2 regions of the Martelella sp. UBA3392 genome follow, and region 2 is predicted to be linked to the other one. Evidence: riboswitches for the same ligand, from Rfam matches in the RefSeq annotation. Region 2 holds a riboswitch; the other holds the start of a gene.

Region 1 (10,923 bases), on a different contig from region 2:
GTCGTGATCGCCTCCGAGACGCTGTCATATGCTTCGATGTCGAAGCCGAAACGGTCGCCGTACCAGAGATGCACCCGGGCCTGGTTCTTGACGTCGATCCAGGCCGGCAGAGCGGAAAAAGCCGCGCGGATACGGGCGGCATGGCGGGCTTCCGCCCGTTCCGACAGGTCGGTGGCATCGAAATAGACGATATCGATATCCGCGATGCCGTGCGCCGGGTCCATCCCGAACCGGCGGTTCCAGACCGTCTGCGCCAGCGCGCCGGCCACCAGCCAGCAATCCGGAAGGTCGATCAGGCGCCAGTTTTCAAGAAGCGGCCTGATAAGCGGACTGTCCGATACCGCCGACATGACCTCTGATAGTTCAGCCTTCATCGGACCCCGCTGCGACGATCCGGTCGGCGCCGGTGTAGACGCTGAAGCCGTCGCCGCGCGCCGTGGCAATCAGCGTGACGCCGGCGGCCTCGGCGGTCTCGACGGCAAGCGCCGTTGGCGCGGAAATCGCGATCAGCACCGGGCTGCCGGCAATCGCCGCCTTCTGCACCATTTCCACCGAGAGCCGGCTGCTGACGACGATCGCACCCGCGCCTGCATCAATGTCCTCGCGCGCCAGGGCGCCGATCAGCTTGTCGAGCGCGTTATGGCGGCCAACATCCTCGCGCACCATCAGCATGCCATCGCCCGGACGGTAGAAGCCCGCGCCATGAACCGCGCGGGTGGCGGCAAACAGCGGCTGCTCGCGCGACAGCGCCTCCACAGCGGCGTTCACCGCGTCAACCCGCAGGCGAAACTCCGGGGCGGCGATTTTCGGCACATCCCGCACGGCCGCATCGATGCTCTCCAGCCCGCAAAGTCCGCAGCCGACAGGCCCGGCCATGGAACGGCGGCGGGCGGCAAGCGCCTCGGAGCGATCCGCCCGCAGCGTAATCTGCACATCGATGCCCTTGTCGAAGGCAACGACATCTACTGCCTCGATCTCCCAAGCATCCCTGATGATGCTTTCCGTCAGACTGAAGCCATAGGCGAAATCGACGAGGTCTTCGGGCGTCGCCATCATCACCGCATGGGTGGAGCCGCCATAGCTCATGGCCACCGCCATCTCGGCCGCAAGGGGCCGGTCGGCCGCCTCTTCGCGGCTTCCATGGGTGAACAGGGGCTTCAGAGGGGCTCCGGCCATCGCCTCACACCATCACCGGTTTGGGAAGCTGACGCTCGCCCTTCAGGATGGCCGCGATCAGCGCCAGCGACGAGGCGAGTTCGAGCTCGCTCGAGGCGGCAAGCGCCACCCGGATTGCCCGCGGCGCGGCGGCGCGGCCGACATGGAAGCTCGACCCGGCCGCGACAGCAACGCCCCGGCTTTTTGCCCGCTCGACCATCGCCGCCTCGGTGAGGCCCTCCGGCAGCGGTATCCAGACATGCAGCGCGCCGGGCGTCATCCGGCAGGCGATGCCAGCGAGCGCTTTTTCCGCGATCGCGCGACGGCGCATCAGCGCCTGGCGCTGCCAGTTGACGAGCTCGATCGCGGTCCCATCGAGGATCCAGCGGCTGGCGATCTCCGCCATCACCGGTGTCGCCACCCAGTTCGCCGCGAGATAACGGTTGGAAACGGCGGCGGCGAAGCGATCAGGGGCGGCCACGAAGCCGCAGCGCAAGCCGGGGATCGTGTTCTTGGACAGGTCGGTCATGTAGACCGTGCGCTCCGGCGCAAAGGCGGCGACCGGCGGCGGGCGGTTTTCGACGAGCGGTCCCAGCACATCATTTTCGATGATGGCGAGATCGAGCCTGCGGGCAATCGCCGCGATCGCGCGGCGGCGCGGCGCGCTCATCACCAGCGCCTGCGGGCCGGCGGCCGATGGCTGGAGGAAGATCGCCCGCAGACGCTTGCGGCCGGCAACGGCTTCCAGCGCGGCCGGCACAATGCCCTCGCCATCGACTTCCACGCCTTCGAGATCGATGCCGAGATAGCCGGCGAGCGGGCGCACCATCGGGTGGGTCAGAGCCTCCACCGCCAGCGCGCCGCCGGCCGGCACCACTGTCATGAACGCCGCCGTCATCGCATCGCTGGAGCCGTTGGTGACCGTGATGCCGTGGGCCGGCACCTTCAGCCCGCAGGCGGCCAGCCAGTTGACGCCGGCCATGCGGTAGCGCTGGAACAGCGCGTTGGGCATCATCGAGAACGCCAGTTCCGGCGGCATGGTGGCACCGAGATCGGCGAAGGCCGCGCGGAACTTGGCAAGGCTGCGGCTCTCGCAGACCGGCTTCAGGATCGAAAGGTCGATGACGCCGCTGCCGCCCTCGGTGAGATACGGCCGCTCCGGCGCCACCGGTTCCGCCTTGATGTAGGACCCGCGCCCGACCTCGCCGATCACCATGCCGCGCCGCGTCAATTCCTCATAGGCGCGGCTGATCGTCTGCACCGACACCTTGAGATCGGCCGCCATCTCGCGCTGCGGCGGCAGGCGCATGCCGTCGATCAGCAGGCCGCTGCGCACGGCGGCCGCGATCTGTTCGGCAATGGAGAGATAGGCCGGCCGCTTGATCAGCCGGGGATTCGGGCGCCATTTTGTCATCTCCGGATGGTGGGGCAAATCCGGGAGAATGACAAGCGCGCGGCCGAAAGCGGATTGCGGAAAGGCAATGCCAAAACCGTGAAATGCCTAACGCTTGCGAAACGCCTGGCAGGTTTTGAAAACGTGCGCGCCGGACCGGACCGGCTTTGCTTGGCGTAGCAAACCGTTTAGAACGCCCCAAACGAAACCGGCGACGGGGCGGCCATGTCCGAGAGCAAAGCGAAAACCGCGATAACCGACACCGATGCGCTGGTGGCGCGCGGGCTGGTGCCGGCGGAGACGGCGGGCGATATCGCGCGGGTTGCGGAGGATTTCCGCATCCGCATACCGGCCCATATCCTGTCGGCGATCGACACTGTGGCCGCCGATGATCCGCTGGCGCGCCAGTTCGTGCCGGATGCGCGCGAGCTTCAAGCCTATGACGGCGAGATGGAAGACCCGATCGGCGATGGCGCGTTCGAACGCGCCAAGGGCGTCACCCACCGCTATCCCGACCGTGTGCTGCTGAAGCCAACCCATGCCTGCCAGGTCTATTGCCGTTTCTGCTTCCGCCGCGAAACCGTGGGCGAGCCGGAGGCGGCGCTTGACCGGGACGAGCTTGCGGCCGCGCTCGACTATATCCGCGTCCATAGCGAAATCTGGGAGGTGATCCTGTCGGGCGGCGATCCGCTGGTGCTTTCCGACCGCCGGCTTTCCGCGCTGATGAAGGCGCTTGGCGAAATCGGCCATGTCGCCGTAATCCGCATCCACACCCGCGCCCCGCTGGTCACGCCCGAGCGCATTAGCGACGGTCTGGTCGATGCGCTGAAGCAGGCCGGCAAGACGGTCAATATCGTCATCCACATCAACCATCCGCGCGAATTGACGGCAGCAGTGCGCGGCGGGCTCGCCCGCCTTGCCGATGGCGGCATTCCGCTGTTCGCCCAGACCGTGCTGCTGAAGGGCATCAACGACGATGCCGAAACGCTGGCGGCCCTGTTCAAGGCGCTCCTCGCCAACCGGGTCAAGCCGTATTACCTGCACCATCTCGACAAGGCCAAGGGCGTTGCCCATTTCGCCGTGCCGATCGCGCGCGGCCAGGCGCTGATGCGGGCGCTGCAAGGCGCAATCTCAGGGCTCTGCATGCCGACCTATGTGCTTGATATTCCCGGCGGGGCGGGCAAGGCGCCAATCGGCCCTTCCTATCTGGAGCAAACCGGAGAGGCCGAATACGAGGTCACGGACTACCGGGGCGGAGAACATTCCTACTCCGACTGGCGGTAAGCGCCAGCCTGGCCGCGCCGGGGGCGTCATCTCCATTGCGCCCCGCCCTGAGCGAAGGCCAGGGCGAGGATTGCTTCCTTTGGTGGGACGCCGCTGCCGCCCTCAGGCCGCCACGGTGCGCGCCTCGATTTCCTCGAGCGTGATGCCCTTGGTCTCGGGCGCTGCGGCGATCGCGTAGACGATGCCGACGACGCAGAAGAAGGTGAAGATCGCGAAGGTCCCGACAATGCCGATGCCCGCCAGCAATTCCGGAAACGTCAGCGCCACCAGGAAGTTGAAGAACCAGTTGGCGATCGAGGCGAGCGCCATGCCGCGCGGCCTCAGCCTGAGCGGAAACAGCTCCGCCATATAGAGCCAGGGCAACGGGCCGAGACTGACGGCGAAAAAGGCGATGAACGCGAAGATGCCGATCATGGCGAGATAGGGGGTTGCCGCGACATCCATCATCGTCGCCACGGTCACCAGCGCCATCGACAGCGCGGTTCCGATGAAGCCGAGGATCAACAGCTTGCGCCGGCCCATGCTTTCCACCAGATACATCGCGACCACGGTCAGCGCGACATTGACGACGCCGATGCCGACGGTGGCCAGAAGATCGGTCGTGGTGCCGGAAAACCCGGCATTCTTGAAGATTTCCGGGGCGTAATAGATGATCGCGTTGATGCCGGAAAGCTGCTGCAGCACGAACACGATCATGGCGAAGCTCGTTACCGGCAGGATCCCGCGCTTCAGGAAGGCGCTCCAGGCGGGGGCGGCCTCCTCGTCCTTGGCGCTTTCCTGGATCTCGGCGATGATCTCGTCAACCTCGGCGGGCGAGGATTCCGGCTGCAGCTTCGCGATGATATCGCGCGCCTTGTCGGCATTGGAATTGAGCGTCAGCCAGCGCGGCGTTTCCGGCGATAGCAGGATGCCGATCAGCGCCACAATCGACGGGAACACGCCGACGCCGATCATCCAGCGCCAGTCGCCCGATCCGCCAAAGGCCGCGTCCGACATGTAGGAGACCATGATGCCGATGGTGATCATCAACTGGAAGGCGGAGACGATGGTGCCGCGAATGCGCGCCGGCGCGACTTCCGCCAGAAACATCGGCGCGGTCATGGCCGAGGCACCGATGCCGACGCCGATCAACAGGCGGGCAAGGGTCAGCACATACTGGTTGAAGGCGAGCGCGGAAATCAGCGAGCCGACCAGAAAGATCAGCGCGCCGAGGATCAGCATCGGCTTGCGCCCGTAGCGGTCGGTGGTGACCATGGCAAGCAGCGTGCCCGCCACCGCGCCGAGCGGCACGGCGGAGGTGATCACCCCCTCCATGAAGGCCGAAACCGTGAAGTCCTGCTTGATGAACGGCAGAGCCCCGGAAATCACGCCCTGGTCGAAACCGAAGAGCATACCGAACAGCGCTGCCACAATGACGATGGCGATGAGCATGAGTTTTCCTCCGCTTGGACGGCCGCTGCCGCCTTCCCCTCTTATGACCCTTTTTATGAACCGCCGCTGAAAACCGCAAACGGCTCTATACCAAAAGTTGAAAGTCGAAACGGCATCCGTTGTCAAATCCTTTCGGCACTACGCGTTTATATTAGCGGCGTCCGCGACTTCGCCACCGAGCCCCTTGACCGGCGCGCCGACGCGCGGCATAGAAGACGCATCCGAGGGGTGTGTCCGTGACACTGAGATGGCCGATGGCCGAACCCTTGAACCTGATCCGGGTTATGCCGGCGTAGGAACGGAGTTTGGTCTTGAGCGACACGCCCAGAAAATCAGCCTCTTTTGACGCCTCCGCTGCCCGGTTTAGCCGGGGAGAGCGGGATTGAAGCGCACCCTTTCGGCGGCACTCACCTTTTTCGCGATCGTGGCCGGGCTCCTTGCGCTCTGGCAGGCGATCATCGTTTTCGGCGAACTGCCGCGCTATATCCTGCCGCCGCCGCTTGCCGTGCTGGCGAAGTTCCAGACCGCCCACGCGATGCTGCTTGAAGAGGCGCTGGTGACGCTCAGGGAAATCCTGGCGGGCTTTGCCATGGGCGCGGTCTTCGGCGCGGCGGCGGCCATTTTCATCTCGGCCTTTCCCCGCATCGGACGGTTCATCTGGCCCGTTCTGGTGGTGCTGCAATCCTTTCCCGTCTTCGTCATCGCGCCGATGCTGGTGCTCTGGTTCGGCTTCGGCATCGCCTCCAAGGTGGTGATGACGACGATCATCGTGTTCTTCCCCGTCGCCTCCAGTTTTGCCGACGGGCTGAGGCGCACCGATCCGGAAATCGTGGCCGCGGCCCTGCTCGATGGCGCGGGGCATTTCGAGATGTTGCGCCACATCCGCCTGCCCCTGGCTCTCCCTCATCTTTTTTCCGGCCTCAGGATCGCGGCCCCGCTCGCTCCGCTCGGCGCGGTGGTCGGCGAATGGGTGGGGTCAGCCGGCGGGCTCGGCTTTCTCATGGTCCAGGCCAATGCCCGCATGCAGAGCGAGACCGTGTTCGCCGCCATGCTGATCCTCGCGCTCGAGGCCGTGCTGTTTCGAAAGGCGGTGGATCTCGCCGCTCCCTTCTTCACCCGCTGGTCGCATGAGGATTGAGCGGCCGGCTCAACCGAACAGGAGAATGACATGCTGAAGAAACTCGCTTTCGCCGCCGCTCTTGCCCTGGCTCCCGGGCTGGCGAGCGCCGCCGATAAGCTCGACGTGATCCTCGAATGGTATGTAAACCCCGACCACGCTCCGCTGGTGATCGCCGCCGAAAACGGCTATTTCGCTGATGAGGGGCTCGACGTGGAACTGGTGCCGCCATCCGACCCGTCGATGGTGCCGCGCATGGTGGCGACCGGCAAGGTCGACATCGGCATTCACTACCAGCCCAACCTCTATCTCGATCACGAGGCCGGCATTGATATCGTGCGCTTCGGCACGCTGGTCTCAACCCCGCTCAACACGCTGACGGTGCTGAAAGACGGGCCGATCAAATCCGTCGCCGACCTGAAGGGCAAGAAGATCGGCTTCTCGGTGGCCGGGATCGAGGACGCGGTGGTGGCCACGATGCTGAAAAACGCCGGCCTCACCAAGGACGACATCACCCTCATCAACGTCAATTTCGCGCTCACCCAGTCGCTGCTTTCGCAACAGGTCGACGCGACCATCGGCTCGTTCCGCAATATCGAATTGCCGCAGATGCGGATCGCCGGCCACGAAGGCAAGGCCTTCTTCCCGGAAGAGCATGGCGTGCCGGTCTATGACGAGCTGATCTACGTGACCCGCAGCGACATGCTTGACGACGACCGGCTGCCGCGCTTCCTCGATGCTGTGGAAAAGGCGACGGTCTTCATCGTCAACCATCCGGAGGCGGCATGGGAGAGCTTTGCCAAAGCCTATCCCGATCTCGACGACGAGCTGAACCGCCAGGCCTTCGCCGAATCGATCGTCCGCTTCGCCAAGCGTCCCGCCGCCACCGATGCCGAGCGGTATGAACGATTCGGCGCGTTCATGGCGGAAAACGGGCTGATCTCCGAAGCGCCGCCGGTCGATGCAATCTCCGTCTCGCTATCGAAGGAAAAATGAACCGGCCTTAAATCGCCACAAAAGCACATTATAAAGAAGTGAAAGAGGCGGCTCGCGGGCCGCCTCGCTATTTCGGTCTTTTGTGACGACAATTGCGGCGATACCGCCATGCAAAGACCGATCTCTACCCTTTTTGCGACAGGAGATCGGATCATGAAACTTGCCGGCCTCGTGCTGGTGGTGGTCGGGCTTGCGGGCCTCACCATCCGCATCTTGCTCTATCAATATCCCGACGTCGCGGGCACGATCGAGGGCAGCCTTTTGAGCCCGCTTTCACACCTGACGATCGCCGTCGGCGCGGCGCTGCTGGCGCTCCACCTCCTCTACCGGGTGCTGCGCCACGTCATGCATTTCTGAAGTCCGTTAAATCCGCTTGCCCGCACGCTCGTTCAGCGTGCTTTCCACAAAGGCCGCGACATCGCGGTCGGCGGGATAGAATTCGAGATAGCGCCGCCACACTTCGACCGACGCCTCCTGCCGCCCGGTCCTGTCGAGGATCGTCGCCATCAGGCCGAGCGCGCCGAAATCGCGCGGCTCCAGCGAAAGCGATGTACGGATATCGTCCATGGCGCGTTCGAGATCGCCATGGGTGTAATGGAGCACGGCGCGCTTGCGGTAGGGGGCGGCCTCGTCCGGCCTCAGCGCAATCGCCTCCGACAGGAAATCGAGCGCCGCTGCGCTGCGGCCATTGTTTTCCGAATCATCCGACCATTCGATCAGCAGGGAAACCGTGGGGCTCGGCGAGCGATCGAGATATTCGTCGATCTGGCGGGCAAGGTCGGCCGCCCGTCCGGCATCGCTTGTGCGTTTCAGCCGGTCGTAAAGCCTGTCAAGCGGGTCGGACTCGACAACCGCATCCGGCATCGCGGAAACCTGTTCGTCCGCGGCGTTGCCTTGGGCAAGCGCCGGCAGCGGGCCGGCGGCCAGAGCGGCGAGTATCAGAATGGCGGACATAGAAAAGCGCATGACGGGAATGGTATCCCGTCATGGCGAAAATTCAAACAGATAATGCGTTGATTTTCTCAGCCCTGACGGGCCTTGAAGCGCGGATTCTGCTTGTTGATGATGTATACCCGGCCCTTGCGGCGCACCAGACGGTTTTCCCGGTGACGGGACTTGAGCGCCTTGAGCGAATTCTTGATCTTCATGTTTTCGATCCGCTGTTTGTGCCGCTCTCGACTGATCAGTAAAGGCGGTCAGTATTGACATTCAAAGGCGCGCCTTGAAAAAGCGCGCCCGACAGTGGCCGCTACCTAGCGAATGATCGCCGCCAAGTCAACCGTCGCGACGCTTTTCCAGCACGGTGACATGGCCCATTTTCCGCCCTGCCCGAGTTTCAGCCTTGCCATAGAGATGCACGAGCGCGCCTTCGGTCGTCATCCACGCCCCGATCCGCTCCATATCGTCGCCGACGATGTTGTGCATAACGCAATCGCTGTGGCGGACGGGGTCGATCAGCGGCAGGCCGCAAACGGCGCGGATATGCTGCTCGAACTGGGAGAGAACGCAGGCCGCCTCGGTCCAGTGGCCGGAATTGTGGACGCGCGGCGCGAATTCGTTGGCGATCAGCCTGCCGTCGCGGGCGACGAACAGTTCCAGCCCCAGCACGCCGACATAATCGAGCCCGATCAGAAGCCGCTCCGCCGCCGCGCGGGCCGCCGCGCCGGTCTGCGAAGACACATTGGCCGGGACGGTGGAGGTTCGCAGGATGCCGTCGCGATGCACATTCTCGGCCGGGTCGAAGCAAACGATCGTGCCGTCCATGCCGCGCGCCGCAATCACCGAGATCTCGCGGTCGAAATCGATCCACTCCTCGAAGATCGCGGGCGCGCCATCAAGCGCTGCAAAAGCGGCCTCCGGGTTATTGCCGCTGCCGTCAAACACCCACTGACCCTTGCCGTCATAGCCGAAGCGCCGGGTCTTCAACACGCCGCTTCCGCCAAATGCCTCGAGCGCTAGCGCCAAATCATCGGCCGTATCGACCGCACGGAACCCGGCGGTGGCGATGCCGCTGTCGTTGAGGAAGGTCTTTTCGGTGAGCCGATCCTGCGAAACGGAAAGCGCGCGCGCCGGCGGGTAGACCGGCCGTTCGCCGGAGAGAATCGCCGCGCTTTTCTCCGGCACGTTTTCGAATTCATAGGTGATCACTTCACAGGCGCCGGCAAGTTCAAAAAGCGCCGCCTCGTCATCATAAGCCGCCACGATATGGCGGTTTGCGACCTGGGCGGCCGGGCAATCTTGCTGCGGTTCCAGAATAACGGTGCGGATCGAAAGCCGGGCGGCCGCCATGGCCAGCATGCGGCCAAGCTGGCCGCCGCCGATGATACCGATGGTTTTCATGAAACTCATTCGTCCTTGTCGATGGGGTATTCGGCAACGCTTGCCGCCTGGCGCACGCGGTATTCATCCAGCCTGCCCGCAAGCTCGGGATCGGCAAGCGCCAGGACGGCAGCCGCCAGAAGCGCAGCATTGACCGCGCCGGCCTTGCCGATGGCGAGCGTTCCGACGGGTATGCCCGCCGGCATCTGCACGATAGACAACAGGCTGTCCTGGCCGGACAAGGCGCGCGACTGAACCGGTACGCCGAAGACCGGCAGCGGCGTCAGCGCCGCCATCATGCCCGGCAGATGGGCCGCCCCGCCGGCACCGGCGATGATGATCTGAAAGCCTTCGGCGCGGGCGCTGCGGGCGAACTCATACATGCGGTCCGGCGTGCGGTGGGCGGACACGATCCGCGCATCGTAATCGATGTCGAGAATATCGAGAATGTCGGCGGCGTTCTTCATCGTTTCCCAGTCGGACTGGGACCCCATGACGATGGCGACTGGCGGATTCTTGATCGGGCTCATCGGCATTCCATTGTTTCAACAAATTCGACGAATGTGGCACGCGCCGACCATGCGTCGTTTCGGGCGAAACACGCTCTAGCATCAATCGTTTTCGGTGAAAAGCAAGGCGCCGGGGAGATCACGCGTGCCTGGGGCAAAATGCCCTCACAAAATCACATTTCCGCCTTCGACAAACGTCTTCGATCATGGCATGCTGATATTGCACTTTGATGACGAGGCGCCGCATCCGGCGGCGCGAAACCAAAGGAAGGACGTGTGCAATGACAGTTCAGACGCATCTTGCCGCACTCGAGGAAAAGCATTCCGAACTTGAGAGGAAGCTTCACGACATAATGGCTTCGCCGTCCAGCCACGACCAGGAAATCGCATCGATCAAACGCAGGAAACTTCACCTGAAAGACGAGATTGAACGCCTCCATCACTCAGCGAATTAAGACACCCCCTGTCCTCAAACGCCCCGGCCCAAAACCGGGGCGTTTTTGTTTTGCGCAACGCGTTTCTGACCGATGGCTCGAAGCCCCCGCTATATTTAAACCCCGTCGTCCTTCTCCCGCTTCTTCATCACCCCGATCCTGAGCATCACCTCGCGCGGTATGTCATAGGTCGACTTCAGATGATGGTCGGTGCGAAGCCCCAGATAGTCGCGCTGGATGAACAGCGCGAAGGCGCGGTCGGCAGCCGCCTGCACCAGTTCATCG
Region 2 (10,456 bases):
GAATATCGAGGCCGTGATCGGGCCGGAAGGGGATGTTCCAGTCGGCGCGTCCCGCGGCCTTGCGCCGCCGCTCCTCGGCGATCGCCGCCGCCATCAGCGCCACCATGTCGGTATCGCCGCCGAGATGCTCGCATTCGTAGAACGAGCCCGCAATGCCGGCGCTCTCGCGATGGACATTGCGCAGGTGCAGGAAATGCACCCGGTCGCCCAGCCGTTCCATCATGCCCGGCAGGTCATTGTCGGGACGCGCGCCGAGCGAACCGGAGCAAAGCGTTATGCCGTTGGCGGGACGATCGACCGCCTTCATCATCGCCCCGTAATCGGCTTCCGTCGACATCACCCGTGGCAGGCCCAGAAGGCCGAAGGGCGGATCGTCGGGGTGGCAGCAGAGCCTGAGCCCGAGCTCTTCCGCAACCGGCACAACCTCTTCCAGGAAATCGATGAAATGGGCCCTCAGCCCCTCGGCCGAAATCGTTGAATATTCGGCGAGATGCCGGCGCACATCTTCCAGCGTGAAACTCTCGGCCGCGCCCGGAAGGCCGAAGACGATGTTCTTTGCCAGTTCAGCCTTGCGCGCTTCATCCATTTCGCCAAACCGGCGGTCGGCCTCGGCGCGCACATCCTCGGCGAAATCCTCATGCGCGTCGGGACGCTTCAGGATATGGATATCGAAGGCGGCAAAATCGGCGTAGTCGAAACGCATGCAGGTCGCGCCGGTCTTCAGCCGATAGGCGAGATCGGTGCGGGTCCAGTCCAGCACCGGCATGAAATTATAGCAGATTGTCTCGATACCGGCCTCGGCGAGATTTGCCATGCTTGACTTGTAATTGTCGATGTGGCGGCGCCAGTCGCCCTTCTGCTTCTTGATATCCTCGGAAACCGGCAGGCTTTCGACCACTTCCCATTTCAGCCCGGACGGCGTGCCGTCGCTCATCAGCGATAGCTCGGCCTGCCGCCCAGCGATCTCGGCTGGCGTCCAGACCTCGCCGGTCGGGACATGATGCAGCGCGGTGACCACGCCTTCGACGCCAGCCTGCAGCATATCGTCGATCGATACGCGATCCAAAGGTCCGAACCAGCGCCATGTCTGCCGCATACTCTCTCTCCCGAAACATTTTTCATCTCATTAGAGCATTTCCGATGGAAACCGAATCCCCGGAAATGCCCAATCCATTTGTTTTTACGCGTGTCCGGTCGGCAAACGGTATCCACTTTTCCTGGACGCGCTCAAGCAGCCGGGCCCGGGCGCGCAAACACCCGGATGGCCACGGCACAGGCTTAGCATTGAAATGTCCTGTTGACTAGTATGGAAGTATGGTTCAACCTGAAACCATAGGGAGGAACGCAATGCTGCCAGAGACAGTGCAAACGACGATTGCTCCGGGCGCGCCGGTCGGCGCCCAGCTGCATGGCATTCTGCGTGACCTCATTCTTCACAACGATCTGCCGCCCGGCTCCAGGCTTTCCGAGTCGGAGCTTGCGGCCCGCTTCGCCGTCAGCCGCCAGCCAGTGCGCGAAGCCTTCATCAAGCTTTCGGAGGAAGGCCTGCTGGAAGTTCGTCCGCAGCGCGGCACATTCGTGCGCCGGATATCGCAGGCCGCCGTCATGGATGCCCGCTTCGTGCGCGAAGCGATCGAGGCCGATATCGTCAAGCTTCTGGCTGCAAGACCCGACGCCGGGCTGGTCGAGGAATTGCGGCTCCAGTTGCAGGAACAGCGCGAAGCGGCCCGCACCGACGCCGCGCGCTTCATCAAGCTGGACGAACTGTTTCACAAGACGCTGGCCGACGCCGCCGGAAAGGCGCGCGCCTGGGCCCTGATCGAGGGGCTGAAGGTGCAGATGGACCGTGTCCGCTATCTCAGCCTGCTGCGCTTCCCGATGGTCAAGCTCACCGCCCAGCACGAAGCCATTGTCAACGCGATCGGCGATGGCGACCAGCAAGCGGCGGAGGCCGCGGTGCGCGGGCATATGCGCGAGATCCTGAGCGACCTGCCCGCGATATTCGAGGAAAAGCCTGAGTTTTTCGAGGAGCCGGGACGCTAGGCCCCGGACATTGCCACCGGGGCAACGCCCCGCCGTCTGAATGGGAGGACGATATGAACTACATCGCCAATATCAAAAGCATCGCGCTTGCCGGCCTTGCCGCAAGCCTGATGGCGGGCACAGCGCTTGCCGCCGACTATACGCTGAGCGTCAACACCGCGCTCGCCACCACGGACCCGCTCTACAAGGGCCTGGAGGCCTTCCGCGACAATGTTGCCGAAGCCTCCGACGGCGCGCTCGAAGTGCGCCTGTTCCCGAATTCGCAGCTTGGTCCCGACGAGGACGTGCTGGAACAGGCGCGCGCCGGCGCACCGGTTGCGGTCGTGGTCGACGGCGGCCGCCTTGCCGTTTTCGTCAACGAATTCGGCGTGCTGGGCGCGCCCTACCTCGCCAATGGCTATGACGGCATCCGCAAGGTCGTCACCTCCGATATGTTCGACGAATGGGCGACGACGCTTAACGACGAGGCCGGCCTCGACGTCCTGAGCTTCAACTGGTGGCAGGGCGAACGCCATCTTCTGACCAAGAAGCCGATCAACGGACCGGATGACCTTTCCGGCGTTCGCATGCGCACCCCCGGCGCGCCGGTCTGGACCGGCACGATCGAGGCCATGGGCGCGACGCCGACGCCGATGCCCTGGGGCGAGGTCTATTCCGCGATCTCCTCGAATGTCATCGATGGAGCGGAAGCGCAGCTTCCCGCCGTCGTCGGCGCCAAGCTCGACGAAGTCATCACCAACATCACGCTGACCGGTCATATCAACCTGATCACCGGCCTCATCACCTCCGCCGTGTGGGTGGATTCGCTGCCGGAAAACCTGCAGACGATCCTGCACGAGGAAGCGCTGAAGGCCGGCGACATCGCCTCCTACGGCACCAGGGACGCGCTGGCGAGCCTGGAACAGCAGTTGAAAGACAATGGCGTGATGGTCGAGGAGATCGACGTCACCCCGTTCAAGGAAAGAACGGCCGTGGTCTACGACAATCTCGGCTATGGCGATCTGCGCGACAAGCTTCAGGCAATCGCCGCGCAGTAAGCCTGCGGGCCCTGCCGAAAACCGGTCGCGCCCTGCTCCAGAGGCGCGGCCGAAAACAACATTCGGCTTCCACTGCGGGAGCCCAGGAAAAACACGCCGGGGAGCTGTCGCTCCTCGCGCCATATCGGGAGGGGCCACCATGCCCGGTTTCCTCGCTAAGATCGAATATGTCGCAGGCGCGACCCTGCTTGCGGTCATCACCTTTCTGGTGTTCATCGCCGCGACCATGCGTTTCTTCGGCCATCCGCTGATCTGGTCCGTCGATCTTGCGCAGCTTCTGTTCATCTGGCTCTGTTTCATCGGCGCGACGCGGGCCATGCGCGAGCGCGGCCATCTGGGCGTCGATTTCCTGGTCCGCCCGTTTCCGCACCGCTACCGGCTGGCATTGGAGACGGCGCTTGCCGCGCTGTTCCTCGCCTTTCTCATGCTGCTTGCCTATGAGGGCTACAAGCTCACCATGCTCAACAAGGAACGCCAGTTCGGCGATTCCGGCCTCTCCTATGCCTGGGTGACGATTGCCGTGCCCGCCGGCTGCGTGATGCTGTCGATCTCGATCCTCGGCAATCTCTGGCAGGCCTGGCGCAAGGTGAAGGACGGGACGCTGGTTTTCACCCGCACCGCGGCCTACGACGAACCGGTGGTCCACGCCGGTCCGGCGGAGTAAGCCCATGGCCCTGATCGGTATCGTCTTCTTCGCCCTGATGCTGCTCGGCGCGCCGATTGCCTTCGCGATCGGCATTTCGGGCTTCACCTTCTTCCTGACCTCCGACATCATGCCGGTTTCGATCGGCGTGCAGAAGATCGCGACCGTTTCGCAAAGCTTTCCGCTGCTGGCGGTGCCGTTCTTCGTGCTCGCCGGCCACTTGATGAACGAGAGCGGCATTACCGACCGGCTGTTCACCTTTTCCAAGGTCGCCGTCGGCTGGATGGCGGGCGGCCTCGCGCAGGTCTCGATCATCCTGTCGACGCTGATGGGCGGCGTGTCCGGCTCGGCCGTCGCCGACGCCGCCATGGAAGCGCGCGTGCTCGGTCCGCAGATGATCTCCAACGGATACTCCAAGGGCTATTCCTCCGCCGTGATCGCGATGTCCTCGCTGATCACCGCGACCATTCCGCCATCGATCGGCCTGATCCTCTACGGCTATGTCGGCCAGGTCTCGATCGGCCGGCTGTTCATGGCCGGCATCGTGCCCGGCGTGCTGATGATGGCGTTCCTGATGGTCGCCGCCTGGCTCGTCGCCCGCAAGCGCAACTACGTCATGAGCGACATGAGGAAGCCGACGCCGGGCGAACTCGGCCGCGCCGCCTGGGGCGCCAAATGGGCACTGCTGTTTCCCGTGCTTCTGATCGGCTCGATCCGCGGCGGGCTGTTCACGCCGTCGGAAGTCGGCGCGTTTGCAGTGGTCTACGCGATCCTCGTCGGCGTCTTCGCCCACCGGGTGATGACCTTTGAAACGATCAAGCGGGCCTTCGGCCATGCACTCTCGGATATCGGCCTGATCATGCTGATCATCCTGATGTCGGGCATGATCGGGTTCGCGATCATCTTCCTTCAGGTGCCGCAGAGCGTCGCGGGCTTCATGCTGGAAAGCCTCGCCAATCCGGTTCTGATCGTCACCGTCATCCTGATCGGCCTGTTCATCGCCGGCCTGTTCTTCGAAAGCACGATCCTGGTGTTGCTGCTGACGCCGATCCTCGTCCCGGTTGTGGTCAAGGCGGGTGTCGACCCGGTTCATTTCGGTATCCTGATGATGACCATCGTCACCTTCGGCGGCATGACGCCGCCGGTCGGCGTCGCGATGTTCACGGTCTGCAGCCTGCTGGACACCAAGATTGAGGATTATGTGAAAGAATCCTGGCCGTTCATCGCCGCCATCATGGCGCTGGTGGCGCTGCTTCTGTTCGTGCCGGGTATCGTGCTGTTCCTGCCGAACCTGATGTACGGATAGCTGCGTCACGCAGGCTTTCGGCCCCGCAGCCCATGACGGCGGGGGAGCCGTGCGATCAACTCCCGCGTGCGAACCCGATCCCTCCGGAATCGCTGCGACATGCCGCCGCTCGCCGCGAGGGAGATCAATCTCCGGCGCGTTGCCGCTCAACGAAAGCGCCGCGCATGCTCAAGGTGGCTTACCGCCCGGGCCAAATGACAACTTGGAGATAGTTGAACCGGCCCCCTGTTCAGTCTAGGGCAGCACCACCGAAACACACCGGAAAAGCGAACAACGGCATGATGCCGCGGGGGATATTGTTGGATGGACAAATCGGGTGATCCCGGCCTGTTTGGCCGCTGGTTCCGAGGGCTTTCTCTCAGGGCCTGGCTGATCGTCGGCTTCATGATGGCGCTGCTGCCGGTCGCGGCCCTTTCCGCCTTCTGGTATCTGGACTATCGCGATCAGTTGCGCGAGCCTTTCCGGCAGGTTCTGCATACCCAGCACAAGGTATCGCTGGCGCTGGAGCGGATCCAGGGCAATCTCTGGGATATCGCTACCGACGTGAACGACTTCGCGCAAACCGGAGACGAAAGCTACCGCGATCGTTTCGAGGCGGCCGAGCGCGATATCGCCGTCCACCTGCGCGATCTGGAAATGATAACGGAGACGTATCCCTCCTTTGATCCCGTGCTCGAAGGCGTGCGCCAGCAATGGACGCTGCTGCTGCAGGCCGCTTCGGATGTTGCCCCTCTGCCCGGCGGCGCCGATCAGCCCCTGATGCGCTTTGAAAGCGTCATCGGCGAAACCGGCAAGCGCGTGGAAAGCATTGCCGAGAGCATGCGCCTGCTAAACGAGGAAAGCCACCGACAAGCGCTCGAAACGATGGAGCGGCTCGACCGTTTTGCCGCGATTGCAGGTGTTTTGGCGCTGGTTTTTTCCGGGATCGGCATATTCATCATCGACCAGGCTCTGATCCGCAGCACCGACAAACTGGTCGAGGGCGCGATGCTGGTCGCCGGCGGCACGCGCAACCGCGAGATCGAGGTGCAGGTCCCGCCGGAGCTTGCCTCCGTGGCGCAGGCCTTCAACACCATGCTCAAGCAGATCAACCAGCAGGAAAATGCCCTCTCCGCGGCCGCGCGCGCCGATGGCCTGACCGGCCTCTACAACCGGCGCGAGTTCGACCGCGCCCTCGACGAGGCCATCGCCGTATCGAAGGAGAGCGGCGAGCCGTTTTCCCTGCTGATGATCGACGTCGACCATTTCAAGCAGTTCAACGACACCCATGGCCATCTCGCGGGCGATGATGCGCTCAGGCAGGTTGCGGATACGATTGAACTGAGCGCGCGCGAGAATGACCGGGCCTATCGTTATGGCGGCGAGGAATTCGCGATGATCCTGCCCGGACTTCGAACCTACGAGGCGACTGCGATCGCCGAGCGTCTTTGCAACACCATTGCCGCGCATACGCTCATCCTACCGGACGGGCAGAAGCAGTCGCTGACGGTCAGCATCGGCATATCCGTCTTCAGCCCGCGGGTTTCGCCGCCCAATATCATCGAACTCGCCGACCGCGCGCTCTATGCCGCCAAGATGGAAGGCCGCAATCAGGTGAAGGTCACCGGCTGACCTTCGAAGGCGGTTTCGGGCGTAGCTCAGCCCTGCGCTACCGCCTCGATCATCTCCATTCCCCCGACGAGGGGCGCAAAATCGCTCCACACGCCCCGCGCCCCCGCGCGCCATGCCTCCATCTCCTCCGGCTCAAGGAAAGTGGCGCCATTCGCCTTGGCAAGCGCCACGGATTGCGCCTCATCCTCGACGATCAGGCGATTGAAATAGAGCGCGGCCTCGGCCGAGATCGCGCCGAGGACGGTCTGTGTTTCGGAATCGAGACTGTTCCAGAAGCCGGCTGAAAAATAGAGCACCCCGGCGGCGCGGATATGGCGGGTTTCGGTCATGTACGGCACCACCTCGTAGAGCTTGAACCCGGCATAGGCCGATTTCGTCAGATCCATGGCATCCGCCACGCCGGTGGCGAGCGCGTTATAGGTTTCAGTGATCGGGATGCCGACCGGCGTCGCGCCATAGGCGCTCCACAGGCGCGTGTGGAGCGGGGTGTTGATGACGCGGATGGTCTTGCCTTCCATCTGCCCTGGCCGCGTGATCGGCGCCTTGGCCAGCAGGTTGCGGGCACCGTAATCGATGAAGCCGCCGACGATGAACTGCTCTTGCGCAAGCCGGGCCGAGAGGTCATCGCCTATCGGGCCGGTAACGACGTCGCGAAGATGGGCGGCATCGCGAAACAGGAAAGGCAGGTCGAGCAACTGCAATTGCGGCGTCCAGGCCGAAAGCGCCGAAACGGTGGAGAGGCTCGCCTGCACCGATCCGAGACGGATATTCTCGGCCACCTGCTTTTCGCCGCCGAGCGCGCCATTGGTCACGATCCGGAAACGGAACCGGCCCGGAAGCCGCTGCTCGACCTCTGCGGCGAAGAAGCGCCAGACCATGGTTTCCGGCTTGTCCTCGCCAAGGAGCGAGGCGATGAGGACATCGCGCGTGGCGGCGCTGGCGGTTCGCAGATGGGCGGGCGCGGCAAGCACTGCCACGGCAGCAGCGCCTGTTTTCATGAGACTGCGACGGTTGAGCGAAGTCATGGCAGATACCTTTCAGACAGGAACAGCGAAGAGGGTGATGATGGAGAGGGCGGCGAGAAGCGCCAGAAGAAAGGGACGCATCGCCCTGAACAGGCTTTCCGGCGAAAGACCGGTGACGCCGCCGACCACGAAGGCCAGCATGCCGACCGGCGGGGTGAGCCCGCCGATCATCAGGTTGACGACGAGGACGACGCCAAAGCGGACCGGATCGATCCCGGCGGAAACCGCCACCGGCAGCAGAACGGGGCCGAGGAGCAGGATCGCCGCCCCGATATCCATCACCAGGCCCGTAATCAGCAGGATCACATTGGCGAGCAGGAGCACGGCAACGGCGCTGCCCCCGAACAGGCCGGCGAGGTGGCGCACAAGCCCGGCGATATCATCGATCGCGAGCAGGAAGGCGACGGGGGCCGCCGCCCCGATCAGGAGACCGATCGCCGCCGCCTCTGCCGCCGACTGGCGGAAGGCGGCGACAATGCTTGAACCGGAACGGCGGGACGTTGCTGCCAGGATCAGCGTGTAGAGTGCCGCAAGACCCGCCGCCTCGGTCGTCGTGACGATGCCCAGGCGAATGCCGAACACCACGATCAGGCCGAGGCCGAAGGCCGGCAGGGCCGCGATACCGGCCTGCCTGCGCGTTACCGCCGAAGCCGGCGGCGCGCCGCTCGCGGCCCCCATCGCAAGCCTTATCGCGACGGCGAGGCAAACCGCCATCAGCAGGCCGGCAAACAGCCCGCCGACAAGCAGCGCGCCGACGGAGAGATTGGTCGCCGTCGCCAGAATGAGAAAGGCGATCGACGGCGGGATGACGTTGTCGAGAACCGAGGATGCGGCGACAAGCGCGCCGGCGCGGGCGGGCGGATAGCCATGGCGCACCAGTTCGGGATGGAACGTCGAAGCGGCGAAGGCCGCATTGGCAACCGATGAGCCGGACGCGCCGGAAAACAGAACCCCTGTCAAAAGCGTCGTCTGCGCCAACCCGCCACGATAATGGCCAACGAGCGAGGCCGCGAACTGCACGAGCTTTCCGGCCGCACCCGAGAGCTTCAGAAACGCGCCCGCGAGGAGAAAGAACGGGATCGCCAGCAGCAGGAATTTCGACATGCCCGCCACCGTATTGGCGATGATCGCCTGCTCCGTCTGCAACGCCCCGAAAGCGATCGCGCCGTAGGATGACGCCAGAAACACATGGGCAAGCGGCGCGCCGGCGATGAGGCCGAGCGCGGCGGCAAGGGCGAGCGGCAGGCTGGCCGGTAGTGCGATATCGATCGCAAACCGGCCGACAGCCCAGTAAACAAACCCGCCGAGCGCGAAGCCGAAGATCAGCCGCGCGCCGCTTGAGCGCTCCAGGCGGCGCAGGCAGAGCAGCACGAGCAGACCCAGCCCGCCCGCCACCGGAAAGGCGAAGCGCACCCATTCCGGAAGCCCAAGCGTTGGCGACATTCCGCCGAGCAACGCGATCGCGTCACGTCCGCCGAGGCACAGGATCAAGCCCGCGACGACGCTGAAGCCGTCGGCCACGGCAGCGAGCACGCTGGATGCCCGATCGGAGAGCAGTCTTGCAAGCCCATCGAGCCGCATCGACAGCGGGCCCGAAAGGGTAAGCGGCAGGCCGGCCGAGATCAACGCGATGTTCAGCCAGATTCCCAGATCCTCCATGCCGATGACGCCGGTATGGAAGCCATAGCGCAGCACGACGCCCGCCACGACAAGGGCGAGCATCGCCATCAGAATGACGGCGGCGAGCATGCCGAGCGCCGTTTCCAGCGTGTCCGCAAACCGTCCGGCCATGCGACGGATCGCCATCATGCGCATGGACGATGCCGCTCGAGGGCGAAGCCTTTTTCAGGACAGCCGTTCGGAAGGCTGAACCAGCGGCGGCCCGCGCATGGTATTGGAAGGCAAGGCTTCATGATGCGATCCCCAGGATGTTGCAATCACGGAGACCGGCGGAGAAGAGAAAGGTTATGGCAGAGCGGCCAGATTTTCCGTTCCTACGCCGGCATGACCCGGATCAGGTTCAAGGGTCCGGCTCACCGCCGTCTCAGCATCGCAGGATGCACCCCTCGGAATAGTCAGGTTTTGTCCGGCTTTTGGGCCACTGTCAATGGCATGCCGGAAGCGTAGCGTCTGGCGGCAACGCAAGAAAACTTGCGAGCGTTCCGCCGAAGCGTTTTACTGAAGCCTTTGCAGCAGAGCCATCGACGGTTCGCCCGTGACATTCAGCCCGTTCTGCCTCTGATAGGCGGCGATCGCCGCGCGGGTCTGGTCGCCGAACACGCCGTCGATCGTGCCGGCATCGTAGCCCGCCGCCGAAAGCCGCGACTGTAATTCCTTGCGCTGGTCGGCGCTGAAGCCGTAATTGTCATCGGGAAAACTGCCCCTGAGCGGGCCGGCGCCCGCGATCCGGTCAGCGAGATATCCCACGCCCAGCGCATAATTGGTGGAATTGTTGTAGCGCTTGATGACGTTGAAATTGTGCCCGACGACGAAGACCGGACCACCCGCCTGCGGCTGTATCCTGGTGCCGTCGATGGCAGCGCCGGGCGAGCCCTCTTCGCCGCCCCAGGGCTGACCTTTCCGCCAGCCCGAGCGGGCAAGATAGTTCGCGGTGCTGGCCAGCGCGTCGGTCGGGTCGGCGTCCCAGATATCGCGCCGCCCGTCGCCGTTGAAATCGACGGCATAGCCGAGATAGGAGGTCGGGATGAACTGGGTATGGCCCATGGCGCCGGCCCAGCTTCCGGTCATCCGTTCGGGCGTGATATCGCCGTTCTGCAGGATCCGCATCGCC

The links. Region 2 has a riboswitch for thiamine pyrophosphate ahead of B4E36_RS22175 (TRAP transporter large permease subunit). Riboswitches for the same ligand answer to the same signal wherever they lie in the genome.
Region 1: it holds a riboswitch for thiamine pyrophosphate, as region 2 does, so the genes downstream of both, B4E36_RS06705 (ABC transporter permease) here and B4E36_RS22175 (TRAP transporter large permease subunit) in region 2, are expected to answer to the same signal.

The regions. Positions count from the first base shown of each region.
Region 1 covers NZ_DEPM01000091.1:1,549-12,471, reverse strand. Annotated here, with positions in the region: gene B4E36_RS06730 (nucleotidyltransferase family protein) at 1-350, opposite strand, end outside; gene fdhD (formate dehydrogenase accessory sulfurtransferase FdhD) at 364-1,176, opposite strand; gene B4E36_RS06720 (PLP-dependent aminotransferase family protein) at 1,181-2,569, opposite strand; gene B4E36_RS06715 (lysine-2,3-aminomutase-like protein) at 2,774-3,832, shown strand; gene B4E36_RS06710 (sugar porter family MFS transporter) at 3,935-5,263, opposite strand; TPP riboswitch at 5,478-5,579, shown strand; gene B4E36_RS06705 (ABC transporter permease) at 5,646-6,401, shown strand; gene B4E36_RS06700 (ABC transporter substrate-binding protein) at 6,432-7,376, shown strand; gene B4E36_RS06695 (hypothetical protein) at 7,530-7,733, shown strand; gene B4E36_RS06690 (tetratricopeptide repeat protein) at 7,740-8,330, opposite strand; gene ykgO (type B 50S ribosomal protein L36) at 8,399-8,524, opposite strand; gene B4E36_RS06680 (5-(carboxyamino)imidazole ribonucleotide synthase) at 8,652-9,725, opposite strand; gene purE (5-(carboxyamino)imidazole ribonucleotide mutase) at 9,722-10,231, opposite strand; gene B4E36_RS06670 (YdcH family protein) at 10,435-10,659, shown strand; gene B4E36_RS06665 (DUF6665 family protein) at 10,755-10,923, opposite strand, start outside.
Region 2 covers NZ_DEPM01000284.1:27,622-38,077, forward strand. Annotated here, with positions in the region: gene uxuA (mannonate dehydratase) at 1-1,096, opposite strand, end outside; gene B4E36_RS22145 (GntR family transcriptional regulator) at 1,348-2,043, shown strand; gene B4E36_RS22150 (C4-dicarboxylate TRAP transporter substrate-binding protein) at 2,097-3,080, shown strand; gene B4E36_RS22155 (TRAP transporter small permease) at 3,220-3,744, shown strand; gene B4E36_RS22160 (TRAP transporter large permease) at 3,749-5,029, shown strand; gene B4E36_RS22165 (diguanylate cyclase) at 5,333-6,640, shown strand; gene B4E36_RS22170 (TRAP transporter substrate-binding protein) at 6,667-7,665, opposite strand; gene B4E36_RS22175 (TRAP transporter large permease subunit) at 7,678-9,456, opposite strand; TPP riboswitch at 9,640-9,742, opposite strand; gene B4E36_RS22180 (lytic murein transglycosylase) at 9,841-10,456, opposite strand, start outside.